4 regions of the Ochrobactrum teleogrylli genome follow, and region 1 is predicted to be linked to each of the others. Evidence: predicted binding sites of a transcription regulator. Region 1 holds the regulator's gene; each other region holds the start of a gene.
The links. Region 1 encodes PhoB, which activates phosphate uptake and scavenging genes when phosphate is short. Its sites were predicted from a motif close to TGTCATNNANCTGTCAT; they were not measured.
Positions count from the first base shown of each region.

Region 2: the regulator PhoB is predicted to act here: its motif matches at 2,021-2,037, upstream of WIX40_RS04740 (esterase-like activity of phytase family protein).
Region 3: the regulator PhoB is predicted to act here: its motif matches at 2,086-2,102, upstream of WIX40_RS10140 (RNA degradosome polyphosphate kinase).
Region 4: the regulator PhoB is predicted to act here: its motif matches at 2,059-2,075, upstream of phnC (phosphonate ABC transporter ATP-binding protein).

Region 1 covers NZ_JBBHKQ010000001.1:2,970,826-2,975,037, forward strand. The annotation lists gene WIX40_RS13890 (cell wall hydrolase) at 22-969, opposite strand; gene phoB (phosphate regulon transcriptional regulator PhoB) at 1,605-2,291, opposite strand; gene phoU (phosphate signaling complex protein PhoU) at 2,434-3,156, opposite strand; gene pstB (phosphate ABC transporter ATP-binding protein PstB) at 3,252-4,073, opposite strand; gene pstA (phosphate ABC transporter permease PstA) at 4,089-4,212, opposite strand, start outside.
Region 2 covers NZ_JBBHKQ010000001.1:1,028,533-1,032,744, forward strand. The annotation lists gene rbsK (ribokinase) at 1-341, opposite strand, end outside; gene WIX40_RS04740 (esterase-like activity of phytase family protein) at 582-1,949, opposite strand; gene WIX40_RS04745 (MFS transporter) at 2,145-3,335, shown strand; gene WIX40_RS04750 (hypothetical protein) at 3,513-3,722, shown strand; gene WIX40_RS04755 (DMT family transporter) at 3,712-4,212, opposite strand, start outside.
Region 3 covers NZ_JBBHKQ010000001.1:2,163,964-2,168,175, forward strand. The annotation lists gene WIX40_RS10140 (RNA degradosome polyphosphate kinase) at 1-1,974, opposite strand, end outside; gene WIX40_RS10145 (zinc-finger domain-containing protein) at 2,235-2,489, shown strand; gene WIX40_RS10150 (FAD-binding protein) at 2,541-3,746, shown strand; gene WIX40_RS10155 (VOC family protein) at 3,758-4,212, opposite strand, start outside.
Region 4 covers NZ_JBBHKQ010000001.1:1,864,134-1,868,345, forward strand. The annotation lists gene phnE (phosphonate ABC transporter, permease protein PhnE) at 1-133, opposite strand, end outside; gene phnD (phosphonate ABC transporter substrate-binding protein) at 199-1,125, opposite strand; gene phnC (phosphonate ABC transporter ATP-binding protein) at 1,182-2,009, opposite strand; gene phnN (phosphonate metabolism protein/1,5-bisphosphokinase (PRPP-forming) PhnN) at 2,112-2,690, opposite strand; gene WIX40_RS08745 (alpha-D-ribose 1-methylphosphonate 5-triphosphate diphosphatase) at 2,696-3,835, opposite strand; gene WIX40_RS08750 (DapH/DapD/GlmU-related protein) at 3,825-4,212, opposite strand, start outside.

The sequences.
Region 1 (4,212 bases):
ACCAAATCTGTTCAACTCAACTTATAGAGGCGTTTCCGGACGGTCCTGCGACAGAAGCAATGCGCCGATTGCATCGACCTGCTTCTGGTCTGCCGCCGCATAGCCAAGCGATTGCGGCTGGCTTGCCGGTGCCGACGTATCGAATTGCGGCTGATAGGACGCGACCTGCTGAATTTGCGGCTGCGCCGTCGCTACATCGTTGTTATGCGCAAGGCGATTGCCCCGCGCCTGCGGTCCAAGGCCGCTGCCACGCACAGAGGTTTCCATCTTGGACGCATCCGCCAGCGCGACCTGTACGGTTGGCGCTGCTGCCGGAACCGGTCCCGCCTGCGGCAAGGTCACGTCATAGGACGGGTCTTGCGGCAGCGACGGCGATTGCGGCGAATAGGCGAGCGCGAGGTTATATGGTTCCTGCGGCACCGGATTCTGCAACGAACCGTCGCGATTGCGTTTTTCGTAGAAGGAATTACCGCCGGCAACCAGCACATAGTGCATGTTGTTGTAGGGGAACTTCAGGCCTGCCGTATGGAAGAACATGGCGTTCTTCAGCTTCGGATGGCGCTGGCCTTTCAGCACGGCGTCGGCTGCGGCCTGAACATCGGGCAGCTTGCTGGATTCCATCTTGCGGGTGAGAACGCCGGGCGCGAACTGGTTCTTCTGGCCGACGACGCCGCAAATCGTATCGGGATAACGGCCCGATGCGAGGCGGTTCATCACAACCGTGCCGACAGCCATCAGACCATCGGAACTGGAGCGGTTCGATTCGAAGAACATGGCGCGCTCGAGGCACTCCTTGTCCCTTGCCGTATAGGTATAGGTCTTGACACCGTTGACCGACTTGACGTGACTTACGGCCGCCGTCTTCTCGGTCTTGGCTGTGGTGCCGGTCGTCGTGCAGCCCGTCACTACGAAGGGCGCTACGAGCAGTCCTGCCAATACAGGCAGCTTCCAATTACCAGCGCGCGTCAACGGCTCAGTCTCATATTCAGGACCCTTAACTGAAGCAGTCGATCCGAAGGCCAAAAATGACCAATACGGGTCTAGCTGCGGTGCAAGTCAAAGCAGGCTAAGATCAAAAATCAAACAACCTGCCATCGCTCGTCTTCTTCAAGGTTTTGGAATTTTTAGGCCAAAAAAAGGCAATGGGTCAAATTCCGAAATTGCTGAAACCATCGAAATGGTCGCAAATGAAACCCGAATCACGAGCGCAATTGTCCACACAAACCATTCAAAACTATTAATATTTTCTTAATGAACCTGCGGAAAAGAGATAAACCTTTGATTTGATGGAAATGATATTTCCTCAATACAGGTCACAACCCTGCCTTAATTCGCAACTGCTGTAAAATTTTGATATATCTTGCTTCATCAGGTTGGGAAAATCTGCGGCGTAACTGTTTTAGCAAGTCCTGCGCCGGTTCCTTCAACTTTGATACAAGAAGCGTAACATTCCGTGAGATTAGCGATTTACAGCCGTTTCAGCGTCTCCCGGACCGAATCGGCTGGCAAGGATAACAGGCCGCAAGAGCGCTTCAGAAAGTGATCGAGCCCGCCTTTCGATGAGGAAAGACGGGCTCGAAAAGAAGTTTTTTATCGACGCACGATCAGCCGAAAGAATATCCCGCGCCGCGTACCGTGCGGATCGGATCGAGCGCACGACCCAAGTTGATGGCCTTGCGCAAGCGTCCGACATGGACATCCACGGTGCGATCATCGACATAGATATCCGGTCCCCAGACACCGTCGAGAAGCTGACTGCGCGAGAAAACGCGGCCCGGCGACATCATGAAATATTCGAGCAAACGGAACTCCGTCGGTCCAAGACGGACTTCCTTTTCCTTGCGGTAAACGCGGTGCTGCTGACGGTCGAGCACCAGATCGCCTACTTTCAGAACATGCGACAGCAGGCTTGGATTGGCACGGCGCAGCATCGCCTTGACGCGGGCCAGGAGTTCCGGTGTCGAGAAGGGCTTCACGACATAGTCGTCGGCCCCGACGCTTAAACCCCGAACGCGTTCGCTTTCCTCGCCGCGCGCGGTCAGCATGATGACCGGCAGGCGTTCCGTCTCCGGCCATTGGCGCAGACGGCGGCACAGTTCGATGCCCGATACGCCGGGAAGCATCCAATCGAGGATGAGGAGATCAGGGACGTTCTCGCGCAGCGCGATTTCGGCCTCGTCGCCGCGCAGCATCGTGTCCACCTGATAGCCTTCGGCCTCAAGATTGTAGCGCAGCAGAACGCTCAGCGCTTCTTCGTCTTCCACCACAGCGATTTTGGGTACCTGTGACATCCATTATTCCCTATCTTAAACCGGCGAGCGGAAGATACACGTCCCCCCATCGACCGCGTGCCGCCGCGCTATTCACACATTCTCCACCGCATTTGGGAGCAATCCGGCAATCTGCCCTGATCGCTTCAAATGCAGCGCTTACTCAGGGCTTGCGTGCCTCATCCACGACGATGCCGTGGCTCAGGTCTTCCTTCGGTCGTTCGGCAGGCATCTGCAGGCCGGTCACGATGTAATAAACGGTTTCCGCGATGTTGGTCGCATGGTCGCCGATGCGCTCGATATTCTTGGCGCAGAACAGAAGATGCGTACAGGCGGAAATATTGCGCGGATCTTCCATCATATAGGTGAGCAGCTCGCGGAACAGCGAGGTGTACATGGCGTCGATCTCGTCGTCGCGATCACGCACGACATTGATCTGCTGCACCGAGCGCGACGAATAGGCGTCGAGCACGTCTTTCAGCTGGGTCAGCGCCAGTTCGGCGAGCGTTTCCAGACCGCGATAGAGCTTGACCGGCTGGCGGGATTCCGAAACGGCGGCAACGCGCTTGGCAATGTTCTTGCCCAGATCGCCAACGCGCTCCAGATCGGCGGAAATGCGGATCGAACCGATGATTTCGCGCAGGTCCACCGCCATCGGCTGGCGCTTGGCGATGATCATCACGGCCTTGTCGTCGATTTCGCGCTCGCTGGCATCCAGGATCAGGTCGTCGGAAATGACGCGCTGCGCAAGGGCGTTGTCGGCATTGACGATCGCTGCGACCGACTGTTCGACCATACGTTCCGCATGTCCGCCCATTTCGGCGATCTTGTGGGTGAGAAACTTCAGTTCCTCATCGTAGGAACGAACGGTATGCTGAGACGGCATGGTAGACCTCGTAATATAAATTGCGGGGAAGCCGCACTTCTGTTTGTTCTGACGCAATCCGCGCGCAAGGGTTGCTTTCCCCTGCCCCCGGTTTGTTAGCCGAAGCGTCCGGTGATGTAATCCTGCGTGCGCTTTTCCGTCGGCGCAGTGAACATCGTTTCCGTGTCGCCCACTTCGACCAGATTGCCGAGATGGAACATGGCGGTGCGCTGCGAAACGCGGGCCGCCTGCTGCATTGAGTGCGTAACGATGACGATGGTGTAGTTCTGGCGCAGTTCGTCGATCAGCTCTTCCACCTTGGCGGTGGCAATCGGATCAAGCGCCGAGCAGGGTTCGTCCATCAGGATGACTTCCGGGCTAACCGCGATCGCACGTGCAATGCACAGGCGCTGCTGCTGGCCGCCGGAAAGGCCCGTGCCCGCATCGTGCAGGCGATCCTTCACTTCCTCGAACAGACTGGCCTTCTGCAGGCTGGTCACGACGATTTCCTCCAGATCGGCCTTCGTGCGGGCCAGACCGTGAATGCGCGGGCCGTAGGCGACGTTCTCGTAGATCGACTTCGGGAACGGGTTCGGCTTCTGGAACACCATGCCGACACGGGCGCGCAGTTCCACCACGTCGATCTTCGGATCGTAGATATCCTCATTGTCGAGCGTGATCTTGCCAGCGATGCGGCAACCTTCAATCGTGTCGTTCATGCGGTTGAGCGAACGAAGGAAGGTGGACTTGCCGCAGCCGGAAGGACCGATCAGCGCCGTCACCATCTTTTCCGGAACATCCAGATTGACGTCGAAAAGGGCCTGCTTCTCACCATAGAATACGCAAACCTTGTCGCCGCGCATCTTTACGGAACTGGCGTTGGCGTTCATCTTTTCTCCTACGGCTTTCTCGAGAGTTCGTTCAGTCATCAAATTCATAGCTTCGACTCCCGTTTACCAGCGGCGCTCGAACCGGCGGCGCAGAATGATTGCTGCAATGTTCATCACGGCCAGGAACAGAAGCAAGACGATGATAGCGCCGGACGTGCGTTCCACAAAGGCGCGTTCTGCTTCATTG
Region 2 (4,212 bases), 1.9 Mb from region 1:
TTGGCAATATCGGCAGCATAAGCGTCGATATCGGCTGCCGACCAATGCGCATTGGCACCCGCACAAACCGCAATCGTGTTCTGGCCGGCCTCGTCAACCTGAATGATCGCCATGCCCGTATCGACACCATCGGTCACACGCACGCCAACCGTATTGAGCCCGAATTCCTGCATCTGCTTGACGGCCAGATCACCGAAAGCATCGTTGCCCACCGCGCCGACAAAACGCACATCGCCGCCAAGCTTGGCGACAGCCACAGCCTGATTGGCGCCCTTGCCGCCGAGACCGATGCCATAGCCCGATGCATTCACCGTCTGCCCCGGACGAGGCAGCGCCGCCATGCGGGCGCTGACATCCACATTCACACTGCCGAAAATAAAAATCTTCAACGGCTTCCTCCATAGAACTTTAGGGCACCATAGAGCATTTCCAGCAAAAGTGCGAAGCGGTTTTGCGTAGGATAATGCGCAAAAACAAATAGATAGAGCGAAGAAAACTTCCATGTCGGCAGTTCTGTCGTGCACAGACAGAAAAGCCGCGAGACGATCCCGCGGCTTTTCTTCAATCATGGCACAAGCGGCTTATTCGGCTTTCAGGAAATCGCCGACTTCCAGCAGCACGAATTCATTGTCGTCAACCTTGTCGAGCGAACGGCCAGCCGAGAACGGCAGATTGTTGTCGTTACCGACGATGATATGGGTATCGTCTACGCGGTCGACATTTTCGATGGTCAGGAAGGGCATGTCGTAAATGGCGTCATGACCGCCCTGACGGCGCTTGTTGTCCGGGTCGGCAATGGCCAGCAGGTCGATATAGCCGATCTTGCGCACTTCCTTGCCGACATTGCTGTCGTCGAAGGAAATCTTGTAAATGCGCTTCACCTGGGACGGCACGTCGAAGCAATCGGCTTGCGGCTTCTTCGGATCGGCACAGGCCTTTTCCGCAACACCAACGCCGTTGTCACGCTCGATCACCAGACCCGTGCTGGCGTCCAGCATGTTGAAATCGCCAATTGCTTCGCCGCCATCGGCCAGAGGATAGAGCCACGAACGACCCGTCCATTTCTTGTCGGCCACGCTGAACTCGATAATACGCAGGCCGGTCTTGCCGCTTTCGGTCTTTTCCGGCGCGCCATCGACGAAAAGCGGGCCTTCGAGAAGACCATAAAGCTTCGAACCATCCTTCGACATGGCAAGGCCTTCGAAGCCACCCGAACGCTTCAGATTGTATGCCGGAAGTTTGAGGCTCGGATTGGCAGGCAAAGCGAGCTTCGGATTGTCCGGCGAAACGACCGGCGTTTCACCCACCTGCGTCGCGAATACGTCGGTCAGTTTGCCTTCAGTATCGAATTTCAAAAGGAAGGGACCGAATTCCTCGCCCACCCAGAAACCATCCGCCACCGGCTGGATCGATTCCACGTCGAAATCGGCCCCGGTCAGATAGCGCTTTTCCGCGCCTTCCATGACAATCGGAAACGGCGCCTTCTTGTCCGGGTCTGTGAGGAACAGGGTTTTTACCCGCTCGACCTTGCCATTGTCCCAGTCGAATTTCACATTGTGCAGCATCAGCATGGCATCGGGCGAGTTGAGCTTCGACCCAAAACCATTGTCCGACAGCGTCCAGAAGCTGCCATCTTCCATCGTCTTGATGCCGGAAAAGCCCTGCACCGGCTGGCCGTCGAAAGGAAGCGAAAGGCCGGTCTTGCGCACGCCATCCTTGCCCTCGATCGTGCCGATGCCCTCGGCGCGTTTGCGGTCGGCGGTGGTGAACTTGCCGGAGGTCTTCAAATGGTCTGCCGCATCATCCGGTGCCGCGATAACCGTGTTGGCTGGCAGGATCGCATGAGCCTTGAGCGTTGCCGGAAAGGCTTTTTCCTCAGCCGAGGCCGGTGCGATGGTGAAAGCCAGCAGGCTAGCGAGAAGGGTCGAAGTGCCTAAAGAGCGATGCATGGAATGTCCCCGTTCCGATTGAGCAATGCGCATTGGGTAAGCAAGCTTCGTGACACGTGCTTGACTGTCCAATGAAGCTTTGAAGACTTCCGTGCCGGCGAGAGGAAAAACCAACTTCGTCAGTATGGAATATTTTTCCTCTATTCGGCGGGCAACTATGACGTTAATTTCCTGCGTCGCTGCATGAGGGAAAATATGACCGACAATTCGTCCGTTCGCCGCAATATTCTTATCCTGACGATGGCACAGGCGCTCGGCGCGTCGAGCCCGCCCATCGTCATCTCGCTTGGCGGTCTTGTCGGGCAGAAATTGTCGTCTGATCCAGCCCTTGTCACCCTGCCCGTCAGCCTGTTCAATCTGGGGCTCGCGCTTGGCACATTGCCTGCCGCATTTTTCATGCGCCAACTCGGACGGCGCAATGCCTATATGCTCGGCGCACTTGTCGGCGTGGCGGCGGGGTTGATCGCAGCCGCCGGCATTTTCTCGGCATCGTTCCTGATCTTCTGCCTTGGCACGCTGGCGGCGGGTCTCTATGCCGCCTATGTGCAAAGCTATCGCTTTGCCGCAGCAGACGCCGCCAGCGGCGACATGAAGGCCAAAGCAATTTCCTATGTGATGGTCGGCGGTCTTATCGCCGCAATCGTCGGCCCGCAATTGGTGATCTGGACGCGCGATACCATCCCCGACGCCATGTTCGCGGGCAGTTTTCTGAGCCAGGCGGTGCTTGGCCTCCTGGCATTGCCGGTGCTGTTCATGCTGCGCGCGCCCAAGGCCGTCAAAGCAGCCAATGCCAACAACGACACCGGCAGACCCCTGATCGAAATTCTGAAAATGCCGCGCTTCATCCTGTCGGTCGCGGCGGGTGTCTGTTCCTATGCCCTGATGACCTTCGTGATGACGGCGGCGCCTATCGCCATGGTCGGCCATGGCCATTCGGTGGACCATGCGGCGCTTGGCATTCAGTGGCACGTGCTGGCCATGTTTGGACCGAGCTTCTTCACCGGCAAACTGATTGCCCGTTATGGCAAGGAAAAGATCACCGCGCTCGGGCTTATCCTGATCGCCGGGGCTGCAGCCGTCGCGCTCGGCGGCTTCGATGTCGGCCATTTCTGGTTTGCGCTGATCCTGCTTGGCATCGGCTGGAATTTCGGCTTCATCGGTGCCACCGCGATGGTCACCGACTGCCACACGCCCGCCGAACGCGGCAAGGCACAAGGCGCCAATGATTTCATCATGTTCGGCACGGTTGCCTGCGCTTCGTTCTTCGCGGGATCGCTGCTGCACGCTTCCGGTTGGGAAACCATCAACTGGCTGGTTTTCCCCGCTGTCGCGCTGGTGTTTGTGCCGCTGATCCTGCGCCTGAAACCCAAGGTCGTGACACAATAATCAGCTTGGCAAATAAGCACACTATCGTGACTTGGACTTAGTTTCGCCAGAAGCTATCTCTACTGAAATGCACCGATCCGATTCCGTCAGGCCGGTGTTCTATTTCAATTTCCTAATCATTGATGCACGCCGCATACTCAAGTTTTTGAACGTCGGGCGAACCGCTGGAATGAGACTATGATCAACGATCTTACCGACGAAATGTTCTGGCTGTTCACCATCGGTGTCTGCATCCTGTTCTTCATCCGCCTGCTGTCGCCGCCCCCGGCAATGCGCAGCAAAACATCCGCGCAGACGCTTCCGCGCCCGCGTTGGCGTTCACGGCGCAGGGCTTTCCGCGAGCGCTGGATGGCGCGCAGCAAGGACGCGCAGCGTCCTAACGCATAAAGATCAGCGCCATGCCGACCACGGCAAAGGCGGCCCCGAGCCATGCGCCCGCTGCCGGGCGCTCGCCTGTTCGCAGCCAGAGCAGCGGCAATATGATGACGGGCGTTGTGGCCGAAATGGTCGAGACAATGCCCGCTTTCCCGCCCGACAAAGCAAAAAGCAGCAAGGTCATGCCGACGCCAAGCGACAGGAAGCCGGTCAGGGCCGTCATCGCTCCAACCCGCCAGTTGAGCGGATTGCGGGGCTTGACGGCTGCGAAGGGCAGCTGCATCAAAACCGACAGACAGGTGGCGGCAATACCGACCCGCAACATGGAGCCGACAAACGGGTCGATGCCCGTTTCCATCACCGGACGTGCGATGATCGAGCCGATGGCCTGACCAAGCGCCGACAAAAGCCCGAGGCCGACACCTGCCCACAGCGACCCTTTGATCGTTTCCCATGGATGCTGCTGATTGGCGCGCTTGCCAAAGAAGATCGCCAGCGAAAC
Region 3 (4,212 bases), 810 kb from region 1:
TAAAGTCTCCACACGGCGGTCGAGATTGCGCGGCATCATATCGGCGGAACCAATATAGACAATCGCCTTGTCGGACGGCAGATCATGCCCGTTTCCAAAGCAGAAAACGCGGCTATGCTCGAGAAAACGCCCCACAATCGACTTGGCGCGGATATTGTCCGATAAGCCCGGAACACCCGGCCGCAGGCAGCAAATGCCGCGCACCACCAGATCGATATGAACGCCCGCCTGACTTGCCTTATAAAGCGCATCAATAATCTGTGGATCGACCAGCGAATTCATCTTCATCCAGATCGCCGCCGGTCGCCCGGCCTTCGCATGCGCCACTTCATCCTCGATGTGCTTGATGATGCGCGCGCGCAAGGTGAAGGGCGAAATGGCGATTTTCATTTCCTCGGCGGGCTGGGCATAGCCGGTGATGAAATTGAAGATATGCGCCACATCGCGGGCGATATCCGCATCCGAAGTGAAGAAGGATAGATCCGTATAAATGCGCGCGGTGATCGGGTGATAATTGCCGGTGCCCAGATGCACATAGGAGCGCAGCTTCTGGTCCTCGCGCCGTACGACAAGCGACATTTTTGCGTGCGTCTTCAATTCGATGAAGCCGAACACCACCTGCACGCCCGCGCGTTCAAGATCGCGCGCCCAGCGAATATTGGCTTCTTCATCGAAGCGCGCCTTCAGCTCGACCAGCGCCGTCACCGACTTTCCCGCTTCCGCCGCATCGACCAGCGCACGCACAATCGGGCTGTCGTTGGAGGTGCGGTAGAGCGTCTGCTTGATGGCCAGCACATCCGGGTCCGCCGCCGCCTGACGCAGGAACTGCACCACAACGTCGAAGGATTCATAAGGGTGGTGAACCACGATATCCTTTTCGCGAATCGCGGCAAAGCAATCGCCGCCATGTTCGCGGATACGTTCCGGGAAACGCGGATTGTAGGACACGAATTTCAGGTCATCGCGCGGGATCGAGACGATTTCCGAGATCATGTTGAGCGCCAGAAGTCCTTCATGCACGCTGACACGATTTTCGGAGACGCCAAGTTCGGTCGCCACAAAGACGCGCAGGGCTTCCGGCATTTCGCCATCGAATTCGATACGGATCACCTGACCGCGACGGCGGCGCTTCAGCGCCGTTTCGAAGAGACGCACGAGGTCTTCGGCTTCTTCTTCAACTTCAATATCGCTGTCACGAATGATGCGGAATGTGCCTGCTCCGCGCACCTCATAACCAGGGAACAGCCGCCCGATAAACAGGCTCACCGCATCTTCAATGGTGATGACACGATAGACGTTTTGTTGGTCTGTCGGCAGCTGGATGAAACGCTTCAGAGCCACCGGAATGCGCAAAAGCGCGGTCATCGGGTGATTGTCGGCGCGACGCGCCAGCTGCAAGGCAATTGAGAAGCCCAGATTCGGAATGAACGGGAAAGGATGAGCCGGATCGATGGAGAGCGGCGTCAAAACCGGGAAGATCGTTTCAAGAAAATGGCTTTCCAGCCATTCCTTTTCCGAATCCGACAAGCCCGACGGGCGAACGATGTCGATATTTTCCTGCACCAGTTCATCACGCAAAATGCGGAAACGTCCCTGCTGCTCGGCCTGCAAACGGCTCACTTCATCCAGAACGAAATCGAGCTGCTCCTGTGGCGTACGACCATCGGCACTGCGCAGCGCCACACCGGCCCGCACCTGTCCGGCAAGACCGGCAATGCGCACCATGAAAAATTCATCGAGATTGGTGGCCGAAATAGACAGAAAACGCAGGCGTTCCAGTAAGGGCTGGCGCATATTGGCCGCCTCGTCCAGAACGCGACGATTGAACTGGAGCCAGGAAAACTCACGATTAACGAAGCGATCCGCGCTGTTCATCAGCTCCGCGATTTTATCTTCATTCAAAGCTTTGTGAGCATCGGGAGCGTTTTGCATGTCCGAACCGATATCGGAGGTGCGGGCTGGTTCAGCTGTCATCTCATGAGCCCCGTTCTGGGTTTCTCTTGCCAACGCACTGTTTTCGTTCATTTTTCCTAATCCGGCATCTGCCGGAACGAACCGGCGCATCGCAAAGTCTATGGCTGTCACATGACAGTTTGATAGCAAATCACTTAAATATCCCTAGAATTGATGAAAACGCTTCCGGAAACAAGCGTTTCGCGGTAAACGCAAGCAGAGTTTTGAGCGCGCTGGTCTGAGGCGTGCTATATACCGCGAACGACAGCCCGGAGCGTATTATGTCCGATCACATCATTCCTCATTTCCAGAACGACGCCGGCCATAATGCCATTGAAATCGGCGTAAAGGAATTCATGTGCGTCGGCGCAAACCCGCCTTTCGACCATCCGCATGTCTTCCTCGACATGGGCGATGAAAGCGAAGTGGTCTGCCCGTATTGCTCGACCCTTTATCGCTACAATGCCAAGCTGCATGCCGACGAAACCGTCCCGTCAGGCTGCACCTACGACGCCCCAGCCGACAAAGCGGCCTGATCGGCGTCTGTTAAAGCCCATCTCGTCACAGCATTGGGCAAGAAGACCGATATGGGCAAAGGCCACATATTGATAGCAGGAGCCGGTGTCGCGGGATTGAGCGCGGCGCAGGAACTTGCAGCACGGGGCTGGACCATCCGGCTCATCGAGAAAGCCTCAGCTCTTTCTGAAGTCGGTGCGGGCCTGCAGCTGGCCCCCAACGCCATGCGTCACCTCGAACGCCTCGGTATCGCCGACAGCTTGGCTTCCCACGCCGTAACACCTGAAAAGCTCTACCTCGTTGACGGGCGCAAGGCGCGTCCCCTGCTTGCCATGGAGCTGGGTGACAAGGCTTTTAAGCGCTGGCATCATGCCTATGTGGTCTGCCATCGTGCCGATTTGCAATCGGCCCTGTTGCAAGCCTGCGCGGAAAACCCGGCGATCCAGATCAGTCTCGGCAGCGAAATCCTCGACCATAGCGCTCGCGACAAGGGCATCGTGGCGACCGTCAAAAGCGAAAGCGGAACGGAGACCATCGAGGCCGATTATCTGATCGCCTGCGATGGAGTCTGGTCTGTCGAGCGCGCACTTGCCAGTTATGACAAGGCGCGGTTCAGCGGCCATATTGCGTGGCGCGCAACATTGGCAACCAATGCCCTGCCCGCCTCTTTCCTGAGCGCTCTTCCTGAACGCAAGGCCGTATCGGCCTGGCTCGGCCCGAGCATTCATTTCATCGCCTATCCCGTCAAAGCCGGGACATTCTTCAATTTCGTTGCCATAACGGCAGGTGAAAATGCGGGCGAAAACTGGTCCGGAACAGGCGACCGCACAAAGCTGCAAGCCGCCTATCGGGATTGGGCCAAGCCGGTTCGCGATGTTCTGGCAACTGCCGAAGATTGGACCTATTGGCCGCTTTTCGAAATGTCGGAACCGCAGTTTCTGGGGCCGAACCGCACCATATTTCTGGGCGATGCGTCCCATGCCGTCACGCCATTTGCCGCGCAAGGTGCGGCGATGGCGATTGAAGATGCTGCCGCACTTGCCGAAGCGCTTGATGCCGCCGATCAATCGGTGGGACTGCGTCGCTTCGAAACCGTCCGCAAGGAACGGATCGCGGCGGTCGCCAAACGCGGCCAGCTTAACCGCTTTGCCTATCACGCCACCGGACCGATGGCGCTTGGCCGCAACATGCTGTTTGCCTTGCGCCGCCCGGATACTTTTCTGAAGGATCTGGACTGGCTCTACGGCTATGATGCGGTTGCGGCCATACGTGGATAGTCGGTTAAAACTCAGGCAGCGTCGCGCGCCGCTTCCAGTGTCGCAACATCGATCTTGACCATCTTCATCATGGCGTCCGCTACGCGCTGACGGACATCGGGCGCACCGTTTTCGAGAATATCGAGCAACATATCGGGCACGATCTGCCATGCGAAGCCGTATTTGTCGGTCAGCCAACTGCATTCCATCGGCGAACCGCCTTCCAGAAGTTTTTCCCAGAAGGCATCCACCTCTGCCTGATCCTTGCAGCGAACGATCAACGAAGCCGCTGGCGTAAACTTGAACGACGGACCGCCGTTGAGGCCGCATATTTTTTGCCCGTCGAGCGTGAAGTTCGCAGTGACTGCCTGTTCTTCGTTCTGCTGATGGCCATGCTTGAAGCGGATGAAGCCATCAATCGAAGCCGGTCGCCCGCAGGCGCGAAAAATCGAAACGTAATGATTGGCGGCTTCCTCCGCCTGCCCAT
Region 4 (4,212 bases), 1.1 Mb from region 1:
CAGAGGCAGCTATGGCGATAACAACAAGGCCGACGAGGAAACCGATGCCATAAAGGCGTCGTTTCCCGACTTCCCTGCGATACTCGGCGAGCAGACCCTTGGAGCCGCTGCCGTCGAGAGTGGATATCGTCATGCGAGATTCCCTAACAAAAATGCCCGAAGCTTTTGCGGCTCCGGGCATTTCGATTGTTCTTCGGATCAGGACTTGCGTGCCTTGTCGTTGAACTTCAGCATCTCGATGATCGGCTCATAATCCTTGGTTTCGGTCGCCACGAATTCCTGGTCCTTGCCATCGGAAAGAGCGTCAAAACCGGCCTTGTCCTTCTTTGGCATGTCGAGGAAAGCCTGCTTGATGTCAGCCTTCAGCTGGTCAGGCAACGTGCTGAGCACGGCAAACGGACCTTCCGGCAGGAAGTCCGACTTGAAGATGATGCGGAAATCGTCCTTCGTCAGCGCCTTGCCGTCTGCGTCCTTGAGAACGCCGCGGCTGATCATGCGGGTCAGGTTGGAGTCGTTTTCCGAATTCCAGGAATTGGCGGCAGCGTCAGCGGTGCCCTGAGCGAGAGCCAGAACGGCGTTTTCGTGGCTGCCGGCAAAAAAGTTCTTACCGAAGAAGGTATCGACGCTATAGCCTTCGCGGTTGAGGAAGTAGCGCGGCGCATTGTTGCCCGAGGTGGAGTTTGGATCGACAAGCGCGATACTCTTGCCCTTCAGGTCGTCCATTTTCTGGTATGGGCTGTTGGCGCGAACATAAACGACCGAATAATAGCCGTTGACGCCGGTGTCGTGACGCTGGTTGACGAGCGGCGTGGTTTCAACACCGGTCATGACGGCGCGTGCATAGGAAGCCGGGCCATAGAAAGCGATCTGGATATTGCCAGCGCGCTGGCCTTCGATAACGGCGGCGTAGTCGTTTGCAACGCGCAGCGTGACCTTGGTGCCGAGTTCCTTGCCGAGATAGGCCGTCAGAGCGGCATAACGGTCACTGGTGGTCGAAGCGTTTTCGGACGGGATAACGCCCAGAACCAGTTCCGGATATTCCTTGCTCCAGTCAGCAGCCTGAGCATGGAAGGTCATGGTAGCGGTGAGCGCAACAGCCGCCAGAAAAGTTCTACGGTTAAGCATAAGTCTCTCCTGTTAATCCTGAGTTTGGAGCGAGTTTTTTCCGCAGCTTTATTCGCTCAGGCGGAAATCTGGCGCAGTGCGGCTTCAGCCGACTGCGGAACCGGTACAGGCATTGCGTCAACCGTGTCGTCACTATCGACAACGTCGGCTGCTTCCATGCCGTAAAGATCGCGCGATGCCATATCAGTCAGCATCGACGGCGTGCCGCGGAACACGACCTTGCCAGCGGACATGCCGACGAGGCGGTCGCAATAGCTGCGCGCGATATCAAGTGAATGCAGATTGCAGAGAACGGTGATGCCGTATTCGCGATTGATACGACGCAACGCATCCATGACGCTGCGCGTATTGCGCGGATCGAGCGAAGCAATCGGTTCATCGGCAAGAATGATGCGCGGCTGCTGAACGAGTGCACGCGCAATCGCCACGCGCTGCTGCTGGCCGCCGGAAAGCTCATCGGCGCGGTGCGCGGCCAGATGGGCGATATCGAACTGCTGCAAGGCAGACAATGCGATCAGGCGTTCTTCATCGCTCCAGATGCGCAGAAGCGACTTTGGCGTCGAGACATAATTAAGACGCCCCATAAGCACATTGGTCAGAACATCGAGACGGTCGACCAGATTGAAATGCTGAAAAATCATCGCGCATTGTGCGCGCCAGTCGCGAAGCCCGGAGCCTTTCAGGCCGGTAACATCGCGCCCCTCCCAATGAATGGTCCCTTCCGACGGTTCGACGAGGCGGTTGATCATACGCAACAGCGTCGATTTACCCGCGCCCGAACGTCCGATAATTCCCACAAACGTGCCGGGCTCGATCTCGAGGTCAACCCCCGAAACCGCCACCTTGTCATTATAGCGGCGCGTTACGTTTTTCAGTTGAAGCATGAATTCATCTCCATTCATGCTCACTCTGAATTGCTTCCATGACATTGCAATGAAAGCATCGTGACGTTTGTGTAAATTTAAACGCTACTATAGGTTTATTAGTTAAGACTTTGTTTTAGCGTACATTTCTGTCAGATGACGAATAAATGCCTCTGTGGATTCACCAACATCGCCGGAATTGTCTATTATGACAACATCGCCAGCCCCGTCATTGAAGTTCACTTCGCGCGAAAGCCGCAAGGCGATCTCGTCTTTGCTTTCGCGGCCACGGCTTGCCAGCCGCTCGGCGAGGATTTCCGCGCGTGCCGAAATGACCACCACCGAACGCGACGGATAAAGCCTGCGCATGTCGTCCAGAACGCGGCGCGAGACATTGGCAATCACCACAGTTCCGCCATCGATCAGCGTATCAAGCGACTTCGGAAGACCGTAGTTCAAACCATGGGCGCGCCAATGAAGCGCAAAGGCGCCCTCGCCCGCGGCTTTCGCAAAAGCCGCTTCATCCAGACTGTCGTGGTCTTCGGTTCCCGGCATTTGCGGGCGCGTGACGATGCGGCGTACAAAATGAAAGCGCGCATCGCCTGCGAGGGCCATGCGCGCGCCATCCATGATCGTGTCCTTGCCGGCCCCGCTGGGGCCGACGACAGCAACGAAACAGCCTTTCGGCCGGATATTTTCCATACGCATCAGAGCACCCGCTCGCCTTCCCGCCAGACGGTGCGCACCACCGGTATCGCACTTCTGGTGCGTGCTCGTACCAGATCGGCGCGCTTGCCGACAGCAATTTCGCCACGATCATCCATGCGCATTGCATCGGCGGGGTTCTTGCTGACAAGGCGGATGGCTTCAGGAAGCCCAATCGGGCGCTCGCCGGAAGCAAGGCCGAAAGCCGACTGGATGAGGCTGAACGGAATATAGTCCGACGACAGAATATCGAGACTGCCATTATCCACCAGATCGCGGGCGGCGATATTGCCCGAATGCGAGCCGCCACGCACGATATTCGGCGCGCCCATCAGGATCGACAGGCCCGCGCCCTTGGAGGCAGAAGCCGCTTCCAGTGTGGTCGGGAACTCCGCAATACGGACGCCGTGATCAAGCGATTCCCCCACGTGAGCGCTGGTGGCGTCGTCATGGCTTGCCAAAACAATACCGCGTGCGCCCGACATATCGGCAATCGCCCGGCGATGCTTGGCCGAATAGGCGTCGGAGTCTGCCATGCGCTGTTCGCAATGCAAACGAAACTCTTCGTCGTTGAGTTTCAGCTTGCGCATGTAATAGGTGCGATAGGTTTCGATCTCCGCGAACTGACGCTGCCCCGGCGCATGATCCATCAGCGAAGCCAGCCTCACCCGATCATCGTTTTCAAAAAGCGCAAAGCCTTCAAGGCAGTCGGCTGCGGAAACCTCGCAGCGCAGATGCAGGAAATGGTCCGCGCGCAGACGGTTTTCGCGCACGCCGCTTTCAATTGCATCGGCCAGCAGACGCATATCCTTGCCGACGAAGTCGCGATCATAATCGGAACCGACCCGCATCGCATCGAAGACAGTGGTGATGCCCGATGCGGCAACCTGCGCGTCGTGGGCCTGAACGGCGGCATCCACGTTCCAACGCACCTTGGGACGCGGCGCATAATGCGATTCCAGCTGGTCGGTATGGAGTTCAATCAGGCCGGGAATGACGTAATCACCATCCATATCCTCGCCGCCATTTACATTGCCCTGATCGATGGCGGCGATCTTGCCGTCGCGTATCAGGATGGAGCCGGAAACGACCTCGTCGGCGAGCACGATGCGCGCATTTTTGAGAACGATTTCATTCGCCATGAGAAAGCTCTTTCATGACCGCCTCGGTATTGGCGGCAGTTTCATATTTTGAGAGAAAAGTTTCGATATCGAGCGCGCGGAAATCATCAAGTGCATCGCGCAGGCGTTCATGGCTCCAGTCCCACCAGCCCAGCCGGTCGAGACGATTGCCGGTCGCGGCGTCAAAGCGCTCGCGTATGAGACGCGCCGGGACACCGCCCACAATCGTGTAAGGCGCAACATCTTTGCTGACGACCGCACCGGCACCGATCACTGCGCCATTGCCCACGGTGACGCCCGGCAGGATGGTCGATCCGTGACCGAGCCATGTGTCATGGCCGATCTTAACCGCATTGCCGCGACGCCAGTCGAAAAACTCGGTTTCATTCTCCGCATCC